Regions from separate parts of the Micromonospora sp. NPDC023956 genome, predicted to be linked through region 2. Evidence: riboswitches for the same ligand, from Rfam matches in the RefSeq annotation. Region 2 holds a riboswitch; each other region holds the start of a gene.
The links. Region 2 has a riboswitch for cobalamin ahead of AB0F58_RS03510 (iron ABC transporter permease). Riboswitches for the same ligand answer to the same signal wherever they lie in the genome.
Positions count from the first base shown of each region.

Region 1: another riboswitch for cobalamin. It lies ahead of bluB (5,6-dimethylbenzimidazole synthase); the one in region 2 lies ahead of AB0F58_RS03510 (iron ABC transporter permease).
Region 3: another riboswitch for cobalamin. It lies ahead of AB0F58_RS01415 (prenyltransferase/squalene oxidase repeat-containing protein); the one in region 2 lies ahead of AB0F58_RS03510 (iron ABC transporter permease).

Region 1 covers NZ_JBEZZN010000002.1:421,612-425,414, reverse strand. Annotated here, with positions in the region: gene AB0F58_RS04435 (crotonase/enoyl-CoA hydratase family protein) at 1-410, opposite strand, end outside; gene AB0F58_RS04430 (EamA family transporter) at 599-1,513, opposite strand; cobalamin riboswitch at 1,579-1,780, shown strand; gene bluB (5,6-dimethylbenzimidazole synthase) at 1,817-2,443, shown strand; gene AB0F58_RS04420 (Rieske (2Fe-2S) protein) at 2,637-3,491, shown strand; gene AB0F58_RS04415 (CPBP family intramembrane glutamic endopeptidase) at 3,531-3,803, opposite strand, start outside.
Region 2 covers NZ_JBEZZN010000002.1:225,031-228,833, forward strand. Annotated here, with positions in the region: gene AB0F58_RS03500 (ABC transporter substrate-binding protein) at 1-393, opposite strand, end outside; gene AB0F58_RS03505 (ABC transporter ATP-binding protein) at 390-1,223, opposite strand; gene AB0F58_RS03510 (iron ABC transporter permease) at 1,220-2,254, opposite strand; cobalamin riboswitch at 2,298-2,482, opposite strand; tRNA gene AB0F58_RS03515 (tRNA-Thr) at 3,343-3,416, opposite strand; gene AB0F58_RS03520 (metallophosphoesterase) at 3,590-3,803, shown strand, end outside.
Region 3 covers NZ_JBEZZN010000001.1:545,465-549,267, reverse strand. Annotated here, with positions in the region: gene AB0F58_RS01425 (peptidase) at 1-443, shown strand, start outside; gene AB0F58_RS01420 (hypothetical protein) at 524-964, shown strand; cobalamin riboswitch at 1,039-1,183, shown strand; gene AB0F58_RS01415 (prenyltransferase/squalene oxidase repeat-containing protein) at 1,316-2,746, shown strand; gene AB0F58_RS01410 (hypothetical protein) at 2,803-3,642, shown strand; gene AB0F58_RS01405 (CbiQ family ECF transporter T component) at 3,635-3,803, shown strand, end outside.

The sequences.
Region 1 (3,803 bases), 200 kb from region 2:
TCGACCAGCGGCACCCCCCAGCGCCGACAGAGGACACCGAGCACCGCGTCCGCCTCGGCGACCCGCAGGTCGCACCAGAGGGCCAGCTCCAGACCGCCGGCCACGGCGTACCCGGAGATCGCGGCGACGACCGGCTTGGTCAGCGACATCCGGGTCGGCCCCATCGGGCCGTCCCCCTCCGACTCCACGCGGTTGCCGCTCGGCGTACCGATGGCCTTGAGGTCGGCACCGGCGCAGAAGCTGCCGCCCGCGCCCCAGAGCACGGCAACAGCGGCGGCCGGGTCGGCCTCGAAGGCGCGGAACGCGTCGGCGAGCGCCCGCGCGGTCGGGCCGTCGACGGCGTTGCGGGCCGCCGGTCGGTCCAGGATCACCGTGGTCACCGGTCCGTCGCGTTCGACCCGCACACCCATCGGACCAGGATGCCCGGCACCGCCCCGCCGCGCCAGACGCCCGGCACCGTCGGCTCCCGGGCCCGTCGTGCCGTGCCGGTCGGATCCCGAGCCCACCGGCCCGGCCGGGGTCACCGCCATCCGGGCCCGCCGGCTTCCAGGGGCCGTCAGGTTCCGGGCCTGTCGGATCCAGGTTCCGGGCCGCCGGTTCAGGTCCGGTCGGGGCGGACCAGGGTGGCGCCGAGTGCGGCACCGACCACGCAGCCCACGCCGAGGAACTGCGGCCAGGTGAGCAGTTCGCCGAGGAGGACCAGACCGACCAGCGCGCCGATCGCCGGTTCGAGACTCAGCAGCACCGCGAAGACCCGGGCCGGCATCCGGCGCAGAGCGGACATCTCCGCCGAGTACGGCAGTACCGACGACAGCAGCGCCACGCCGACGCCGAGGAGCAGGATCCCCGGGTCGAGCAGTGCGCTGCCGCTCCCCGCGACGCCGAACGGCAGCACGGCGAGCGCGCCGACGGCCATGCCGAGGGCCAGCCCCCGGGTGCCGGGTACCCGCTTGCTGACCGCCCCGCCGAACACCACGTAGCCGGCCCAGCCGATCGCGGTGCAGACGCAGAAGAGCAGCCCGAGGCCGTCGACCGCCGTCCCGCCCAGGCCGCTGATCAGCAGGACGCCACCGCCGGCCAGCACCGCCCAGAGCACGTCGAGCAGTCGACGGCTGCCGGCCAGCCCCACCAGCAGCGGCCCGGCGAACCCGATGGTCACCGCCACGCCGAGCGGCACCCGGTGCAGGGCGGCGTAGAAGCTGAGGTTCATCAACGCGAGCATCAGGCCGAACCCGACCACCAGCCCGGCGGTACGCCAACCCAGCCGTAGTCCGGGACGGGCGATCGCGAGCAGGATCAGCGCGGCGAAGCCGAGCCGCAGCGTGGTGGTGCCACCGGGGCTGGTGGTGCCGAACAGGTGCTTGGCCACGGCCGCGCCGAGCTGGGTGGAGAACATCCCGAGCAGCATCAGCAGCGGCGGCGGTACGGCGTCCGGTCGACCGACCACACCGACGAGCCGGGCGACGGCGGTGGTGGGAGGCGGTTGCGGATGACGGAGGGCGTGCGCGTACATGGGTGCAGCATGCCGGCCGACCCGATCGGAGGGCGACCGTAATCCCGTCCTCCGGCTACCATGCTGGCGGCACGACACAGTGAGGTGCCCCGCGTGAGCGGGGAGAATCGGGAAGCCGGTGCGAATCCGGCACGGGCCCGCCGCGGTGACCGGGGAGCCACCGTCCACGCGCGAGCAGCGCAGCCACTGGTCCGGAAGGGCTGGGAAGGCGGACGGCACGGCGTCGATCCGGGAGTCCGAAGACCGGCCTCGCGTCACGCGCCCACCCCTGCCCGGGTGGGCCGAGCGCAGCGGGAGCCTGCCATGGACCTGTACGACGTCATCCACCGCCGTCGGGACGTACGCGCCCAGTTCACCGGGGAGCCGGTGCCCGACGAGGCCCTGCACCGGGTGCTGACCGCGGCGCACGCCGCACCGAGCGTCGGCTACTCCCAGCCCTGGGACTTCGTCGTGGTGCGCGACGACGACACCCGACGCCGGTTCCACGAGCACGTCCGGACCGAGCGGGACGTCTTCGCCGCCACCCTGACGGGGGAGGCGGCCGAACGGTTCGCCCGGATCAAGATCGACGGCGTGTTGGAGTCGAGCCTGTCGATCGTGGTCACCCACGACCAGTCGCGGGGCGGGCCGGCGGTGCTCGGCCGGCACGCCATCGCCGACACCGGCCTCTACTCGACCTGCCTGGCCATCCAGAACCTCTGGCTCGCCGCCACCGCCGAGGGGCTCGGCGTCGGCTGGGTCTCCTTCTACCGGGAACCCTGGCTGGCCGACCTGCTCGACATCCCGCCCGGCATCCGGCCGGTCGCCTGGCTCTGCCTCGGGCCGGTGACCCACTTCGAGGCGGTGCCGGACCTGGCCCGGCACGGCTGGCGGCAGGCCCGTCCGCTGGCCGAGGCGGTCCACCGGGATCGGTGGACGCCGCGCCCCTGAGGCGGTGACGCGGATGTGACCACGTCCGTCGGGTGGGGGCGGCCCGAGCAGGGAGCCGCCCCCCACCCCGGACCCGCTCGTGGCCAGTCGGTCACGGCGCCGGATCCCGGCCCCGTCCGCACGTGCGTCAGGCGGTGGGGAGTTCGTCACCGCCGCCCGGTTTGCGGGCCCCCGGACCGGGAAGTCGGTACGGGTGCGAGCACTCTTGATGAAGATCGAGCAGGCGACGGGGCTGGACCGGGTCGGCGACCGCCTCCAGCGGGCGGTGCAGGCCACCCTCCGCCCACAGCGCGTCCGTGACCTGCTGCACGGCGTGTGGCTGGGGCATCCGCTGCATCCGGCGCTGGTGCAGGTGCCGGTCGGGGCGTGGATCAGCGCCGCCGTTCTCGACGCCATGCCCGGCCAGCGCCGGGCGGCGACCGCGCTGGTGGCCGTCGGTACGGCCAGCGCCCTGCCGGCCGCCGTCACCGGACTCAACGACTGGGCGTCCCTGGACCGAGAGCAGCGCCGGGTGGGGCTGGTGCACGCCGCCTCGAACACCGTCGGGCTGGCCTGCTACGCCGGCTCGCTGGCCGCCCGGTTGACCGGTCGGCACAACCTCGGGCGGACGCTGGCCTACCTCGGCCTCGGCGCGGCGGGTGCCGGGGCGTACCTCGGCGGGCACCTGGCGTACAAGCAGGCAGCACAGGTCAACCAGAGCGTCTCCGAGGCGCACCGGATCCGGGAAGGCTGGCACCCGGTGGCCGACATGGCCACCCTGCCGGACCGGGAGATGGTCACCCGCGAGATCGAGGACGTCTCGGTGATCCTCTACCGGCACGGCGACGACGTCACCGTCATGCTGGAACGCTGCCCGCACCAGAGCGGGCCGCTCGGCCAGGGCGAGGTTCGGGAGATCGACGGTCACCCGTGCGTCGTCTGCCCCTGGCACGGCAGCGCCTTCCAGCTCAACAGCGGCGGCAAGGTCGTCCACGGGCCGGCCGCCAACGACCAGCAGGTCCTCGCCACCCGGGTCGTCGACGGCGTCCTCCAGACCCGCCTCGCCTGACCCGCGCCGAACGGCCCGGTGCTCCGGAGCCGGCGCGGGTCAGAGCCCGAGCAGGACGGGCACCGCGTTGATCGCGCCGTGCACGACGAGCAACGGCCACATCCGCCGGTACCGGGACCACAGGTAACCGAGGAAGAGGCCGGTCACGCCCTGGTTGACCGCGACCGACGCCAGGTCGTCCCCGACCCGGCCGGTGCCCTGGATGCCGACGTGCCAGGCCGCCCAGCACAGCGACGCCAGCACGATCGCCGGCCAGCGCCCCAGGATCGACTCCCAGCGGGTCTGCAACCACCGCCGGTAGAAGACCTCCTC
Region 2 (3,803 bases):
GCTGAACCCGTATCCGTAGCCGGCGAACATCATCTCCGGGTTGACCGCCAGGACGTTCTCCAGGGTGGGGTGCTCGTCCCCGACCTCCTTCATCTGATCGACCCGGGCTTCGGGATAGGCGAGCTTGAGCACGTCCCGGTCCTGGTCCATCCCGGTGACGGCGATCAGTTGGTCGCGTGCGCCGACGGACAGCACGATCGAGATGATGCCGCCGTCGTACGCGTACAGCCGGGTGACGGGCTTGTCGACGCTCACGTCCTGCCCGCAGTTCTGGACGGTGATGGCACCGGTGGCCGCGCTCGATCCGGCATCGCCGGAGGTGCACGCGGTGAGGGTGAACAGGCCGAGCACAAGAGCGGGGACACGGGTACGGCCGGGTGGGAAGACGGTCATGCCGGTGAGGTGTCCTTCCGGGGGTGGATGAGCAGATGGTGCTGCGGGAGGTCGGGGTGGGGCACCTGAACGGAGCCGACGCCGAAGTGCGTCTCGACGTGGTGAGCGCCGAGCACCTCGGCGGGCGGGCCGACGGCGACGATGCACGCTGGCTCCGACGTCCGGTCGCTGCCCGCGCGCCAGCCGACGAGGGCCAGCCGGTCGAAGAAGCGCAGGGCGAGATCGAGGTCGTGCACGGTGGCCACCAGGGTTCGGGCGCGTGTGGCGAAGACCTCCAGGAGGTCGAGCTGCCAGGCGACGTCGAGGTGGTTGGTCGGCTCGTCGAGCAGCACCGTCGGGCACTGCTGGGCCAGGCCGCGGGCCAGGACGGCCCGGCGCCGCTCGCCGCCGGATAGCTGGTCGGCGACGGTGTCGATCCGGCCGGCCAGTCCGACGGCGTCGAGGGCGCCGAGCACGAGATCGCGCTCGGCGCGGCCACCGCGGGCCCAGGGACGGGTCTGCGGCACCCGGCCGAGGGCGACCATCTCCCCGACCCGCAGCTCGGAGGTCGTCACGTCCTCCTGAGGCACGTAGGCGAGCTGCCGGGCGCGTTCCCGGCTCCGGAGCCGCCGCAGATCGATCAGTCCGCCCCGCCCGTCGGCGATCAGCGCGGTTCCGGAGCTGGGGTGCAGCACTCCGGCCAGCACCCGCAGCAGCGTCGTCTTCCCGGCGCCGTTGACCCCGACGATGCCGAGCCGGCTGCCGTCGGCGACGTCGAGGTCGACTCCACGCAGCACGGTACGACCGCCCATCCGGGCGGAGACGTCGTGCAGGCGCAGGGCGGGGGTCATCGGTCACCACCGAACCGGTACGAACCTCGGCCCATGAGCAGCAGGAACAGGGGCGCCCCGAGCACGCCTGTCACCACGCCCAGGGGAATCTCCTGCGGTCGCACCACCACCCGGGCCAGCACGTCGACCCAGACGAGGAACACCGCACCCGCCACCGCCGCGACCGGCAGGACGACCCGGTGCCGGGCGCCCACCACCAGCCGGGCCGCGTGCGGAACGATCAGCCCGACGAACCCCACTCCCCCGCTGACCGCCACCAGCACACCGACGACCACGGACAGGATCACGAACAGCGCCGTACGCAACGCGGCCACGTTGATCCCGAGAGCTGCGGCCGTCTCCGGCCCGGCTGCCAGCGCGTCGAGCCAGCGATGCACCACCAGCAAGCCGGCCGCGAGGACGACGACGAACGCGGCGGGTATCACGAGCTTTTCCCAGGTGGCTCCGCCGACGCTACCCAGCATCCAGAACATCACCGAGTTCGCCGCGCGCTCATCGTCGCTGAGAAAGACCAGCAGCGAGGCAATCGCTGAGAACCCGGAGGAAAGGACGACACCGGAGAGCACCAGCCGGATCGGGGTCAGTCCGCCCTGCGCGGTGGCGATCAGCCAGATCAGCAGCGCGGATCCGACCGCCCCCAGCAGCGCCCCGGTCGAGACTGCGTAGAGGCCCAGCCCGGCAAGCGCGCCGGTGGTGAGGGCCGCGGTGGCGCCCACCGAGGCGCCCGAGCTGATACCCAACAGGTAGGGGTCGGCCAGTGAGTTGCGTACCAGGGTCTGCATGCCGGCCCCGGCGATCGCCAGGCCCGCGCCCACGACCAGCGCCAGCAGCGCGCGGGGCAGGCGCAGTTCCCAGATGATGACGTCCCAACGGCCGGCCGGCTCGCCGGAGAAACGGTCGGTGACCGCCGCGACGACCTCGGTGAGCGGGATTCGCTCGGAACCGAAGGCCAGCGAGGCGATCACGCTCAGGACCGACGCGACGGCCAGCACGAATAACAGCGGCCAGAACGGCAGCCTACGCCGGGGCATGATGCGGCCTCTCAAGTCTGGAGACTCTGATCGCGAGAGTCCACCGACGAGCATGTGAGCCGACAGGTCTTCGGACTTGGGGTCAACCGGCGGCACGGCCTTCCCAGAGAAGTAGTCTCCAGTGGCGAAATCGTGCCGCCGTCGCCCGTACCGCTGCGCGCCAGTCCCGGAATCTCACCGGAGTTCCCTGGCATCCCTCAGGATGCGGTCGACTCGACCGGGACAGTACCCGCACCAGGCGGATTCCGCCACCGAGGATCCCACCCTCGTGACATCGACCGTTGCTCTGCGTCGAGCCGCCACAGCGTGTGCGAGATTCCCCGCGATCGCCGGGATCTCAGCGGCCCGCAGATGACGACTGTTCCTTCAACGACCGCGTCCGCATCGATCGAAGAGTTCCAAGGTACGCCGAGGGTGAGCTGGCCACCCGCCCCCGGTCCGCCACTGGTTTCGGCCCGCTGCTGCGGCTGCACTTCAAGGACTGCCGGCACGCTGACCGGGTCAGCGAGGTCACCCGCCAGCCGCCGGCCACACCCGAGGGCGGTGGGGCGGCCCGGTCGAAGTGCCGCCGACAGGCCGGGCCGGATTCACGCTTCACTGCGGTCCGGTTGCCGACAGTTGTTCGGCTGGATTGGCTCAGGCGTGGTGGGCATCCTGTGCGGATGCGTTCACGACCTGCCACTGCTGTTCAGGAATGTGAGCCGGTGACGGGGTTCGCATACACGGATCCGGTGGAGAAGAAGACGCGGTCGTTGGACTTGGATGGTGGGACGCAGATCCCGGCCGGTGGAACTGCTCAGTAACTGGGTGGCCTGGATCTCGACGGGATTCTTGACGAGGGCCTCGGCAGGCGTTGCGTCGTGGGGCGACCCCCGAAGCCGCGCCCCCACCGAAGGAGCGCGACTCGGTGGTCTCGACGCCGAGCAGCGAGGCGGCGTGACGCACCGGCTCGGTGTCCTGCTCCGTCGGCACTGTCCTCAGGATTGTCCTCATATCCATCTGGCCCGATGCGGATGATCCGCGGCAGAGGGCGGCGGATACGACGAAGGCCCTGGTCAGATGTACTGACCAGGGCCTTTCGGTTGCCGAGCCGCCTGACGGAATCGAACCGTCGACCTACGCATTACGAGTGCGTCGCTCTAGCCGACTGAGCTAAGGCGGCAACGATCGTCAAGTGTACGGCACGCACCCCGCCCCGGTCCCCCGGGATCCCTCCGACGCCGTCCCCTCCGGGGCCGGGCAGCCGCACCTCACCCGGCGGTGAACCGGACAACTACGGTCGGACCGTCCAGCACCAGACAGCGTTACCCATCCGGGCCGGATACGCTCCGCGGCGTGAGTGACGACCGCCCCTCGCCCACCACCCCGCCGGAGGCGACCAGCGCCGACGGGGGTCACCCCCGCCGCCCGCGCAGCACGGAGCCCCGGGAGCTGGGCTTCACCCCCCGCAAGGCGGTGCCGTGGCTCGCGCCGTTCCTGCTGATCAGCACCGGCATCCGTACGCTGCTCGCGATGTTCTTCGGGGCGTACCTGGACAAGCGGGAGTTGC
Region 3 (3,803 bases), on a different contig from region 2:
CGCTGCTGCCCGCGCAGCCGACCTGCGTCTCCGACGTGGACGCCACCGCCCTGGCGGTGCAGGCGCTGCGGGTCGCCGGCCGACCCGCCGACGCCGCCGCCGGCATCCACTGGCTCGTCTCCGTGCAGCGCACCGACGGGGGCTTCACCAACGCGGCCGGCACCGCGAACGCGAACAGCACCGGTCTGGCCGCCCAGGCGCTCCGGGACGGCGGCCGACCGCTCGCCTGGGCCAGGGCCCGAGGATTCCTGGTCGGGCTCCAGGTCGGCTGCGCCGGTGCGCCCGCCGACCGGGGCGCGGTCGACGTCGACGGCGGCACCCTCGACCGGGACACCGTCAACCGGGCGACCGCCCAGGCCGTCCTGGGCCTGACCGGCGTCGGCTACCCCCGGCTCTCCGCCGTCGGCGCCGATGCGCACGCCCCCACCCTGCCCTGCCGATGAACCGCCGAGAAACCCTGCCGACAGAAGGAGAACCCGTGTCCCGCTTCCGTCCCTCCCGTCGTGGCTGGCTCGTCGGCCTGATGGCCGCCGTCCTCGCCACCGCCGGCCTGACCGCCGCCGAACCCGCCCCACGGCCCGCCCAGGCCGCCGCCTGCACCGGCACCTCCGGTGTCACCGTCGTGGTGGACTTCACCGCGCTCGGCGGGGGAGTGTCGGTCGCCTGCGCACTCGGCGACCCGGCCACCGGGCTGGCCGCCCTGCAGGGCGCCGGCTTCACCGTCACCGGCACCCAGCGCTGGGGACTGGCCTTCGTCTGCCGGATCAACGGCCTGCCGACCTCCGCGACGGACCCGTGCGTCAACACCCCGCCGGTCACGGCGTACTGGTCGTACTGGCACGCGCCGAGCGGCGGCGCCTGGTCCTACAGCAGCTCCGGCGCGGGCAGCTACAACCCCGCACCCGGCAGCGTCGAGGGCTGGTCCTTCGGTTCGGGAGCGGCACCGAGCATCCCCGCCCCCTGACCGGCGGCCACCCGCACCGAACGCGGTGACCGGGTGCCGGCACCTTTCTTCTGGCGTCACGTGACGACCGGACGCTATCGTGTCGGCACCCGGGTCCATCCGGGACAACTGCATACGTCCTGAGTGGGGGGAAGCCGGTAGAAGCCGGCGCTGACCCGCAACCGTGAGCGAGGCCCACCTCGCGAGCCGGAACACCCCGCCCGGGACGAGCGGCTTCCACTGTCGAGGTCTACAGGGTGAAGTCCGGCCACCGCCGAGGCCCGTCACCCCGCTCACGATGCACGCGAGCGGGTTCTTCGGATCCGAGGTGCCCTCCGGAGCTCACCGACCGCTCTGCGAAAGGCACCCAGCATGCCCCTGTCCCCGCTCCGACGTCCCGGTATCGGCGTCGCGGCGACGACCGCGCTCGTCGCGCTCGCCGCCACCGCCCCCGGCCTCGGCCTCGCGGCCCCGTCCAGCACGGCCGACCCGGCCGCCGCCCGCGCCGGTGCGAGCTGGCTGGCCGACGAGTTCACCGACGGGGCGCTGCCCGGCCCGTTCGGCGGCCAGGACTGGGGCCTGACCGTCGACGGTCTGCTCGCGTTGACCGCCGCCGACGTGGCCGAGCCGACTCGCCGTGCGGCCACCGATCAGGTCGCCGCGCACGTCCGGTCGTACAACAGCTACGACGACTACGGCATCGAGGGCTTCACCGACGGCGGTGCGACCGCGAAGCTGCTCTACGCCGCCACCGCCGCCGGTGCGGACCCGACCGACTTCGGCGGCTGGGACCTGCGCGCGGAGACCCTGGCCCTGGTCGCCGGAGCGGACAGCGGCGACCAGCGGGGCCGGATCACCAGCCGGACCAACGAGGCCAGCGGACCCGACGCCAGCAACACCTTCGACCAGGCGTTCACCGTGCTCGGGCTGGCCCGCAGCGGTGACCTTCCGCAGGACCCCGTGGACTTCCTTCTCCGCCAGCAGTGCGCGGCCGGGGGCTTCCGGCTGTACCCCGACGCCGGGGACAAGCCGACCTGCGACACCCAGGCCGCACCGACCCTCGACGTGGACTCGACCGCCATGGCGGTGCAGGCCCTGCTGACCGCGGCCGAGGAGGGGGCCACCGGCGCCGCCGACGCGGCCCGACGCGGCGCCGACTGGTTGCTGACCCAGCAGCACGCCGACGGTTCGTTCGGCGGTTCGGGCCCGACCACCGGCACGAACGCCAACAGCACCGGTCTGGCCGGGCAGGCCCTCGCCGCGGCCGGACGGGACACGGCAGCCGACCGGGCCGCCGTCGCCCTGGTCGCGCTGCAACTGACCACCGCGACCGGCGGGGCAGCCGCCGCCGACGCCGGTGCGATCGCCTACAACGCCGAGTCCCTGGCGGCGGCCCGGGGGGCCGGACTGGGGGAGAACGACCGCGACCAGTGGCGTCGGTCCACTGCCCAGGCGCTCCTCGGCCTGGCGCAGGTGCCCCTCGGCCGGATCGGACTCGACCCGCCCTCCTCGCCGAGCCCCAGCCCGAGCGTCTCCGTCTCACCCTCCCCGAGCGGTTCACCGACGCCGTCCGGCTCCGCCACACCCACCCCGACACCGAGCCTCACCGACAGCCCGGTCCCGCCGACCCCGACGTCGACCGCGTCGACCCCGTCCGCCGCACCGAGCACCACACCGGCCGGGGGCGGGACGGGCGGACTGCCCACCACCGGCGCCTCCGTCGTCACGTACCTGCTGGTGGCGCTGCTGCTCATCGGCGGTGGTACGGCGCTCGTGGTGGTCACCCGCCGGCGGACGACGTGACCGCCGGAATCCGGTTCCCGGCGGTCACCGGGGCGGTCCGGCTCACGGCGGTCCCCGTGGCCGTGGCCGCCGCCCTGGTCGTGCCGAGCCCGGCCCGCGCCGCCGGCACCGCCGGTCCCTGCCCGGACGCCTCCGGGGTCACCGTCGTGGTCGACTTCAACGAACTCGGCGGCGGAACGGTGGTCCGCTGCGCCCCGGGCGCCCAGGCGACCGGCCTGGCGGCACTGAAGAACGCCGGCTTCTCGGTCACCGGCACCCTCCGCTGGGGTGAGGGCTTCGTCTGCCGCGTCGAGGGCAAGCCGTCGGTGGCGACCGAGAAGTGCGTGGACACGCCACCGGCCAACGCCTACTGGTCCTACTGGCACGCCGACAACGGCGGCAGCTGGCGCTACAGCGACAAGGGCGTGCTGAACCGCAGGCCGCCGGCCGGCAGTTTCGAGGGCTGGTCGTTCTCCCGGGACCGCAGCCCCGACGACGCGCCCCGCCCCGGCGTGGCACCGACCCGACCGGCGCCGCCCCGCCCGACGACGTCCCCACCCGTTCCGCCCGGCGGGGCGACCCCACCGGTTCCCCCCGGCCCGTCCCAGCCGGGGCGGCCCGTGCCGACGGGAGCACCCGGCCCGTCGGCGGCCACCACCGCCCCGGCCACCGCGTCGGCACCGGCGACACCGACCGCGCCGGCCCCCACGGGCCTGCCGGCCGCCCCGGGAACCGGCGAACCCGCCGCCGCCCCGCCAGGTGGCCCCGCCGACGCGCCGGTCACCACCGACGTCGCCGCGCGGCACGACGACGGGCTCCCCCTGGGCACGGTGGCCGGAGTGCTGCTGCTGGTGGCACTGGCCGGCGGCGGGATCCTCGCCGCCCGACGCCGGCGCGCCACCGACCCGGATGGCTGACCGTGCCACCGTCACCGGGGCACCCGCTCCGGTGCCGGTTCCCCGCGTCGGGGCAGCCGGGTCCCGCCTGCCCCGGGCCCTGCATCCCGGCGCCTGGTGGCTGTGGGCGCTCGGACTCGCCACCGCGGCCAGTCACACCACGAACCCGCTGCCCCTGGCCC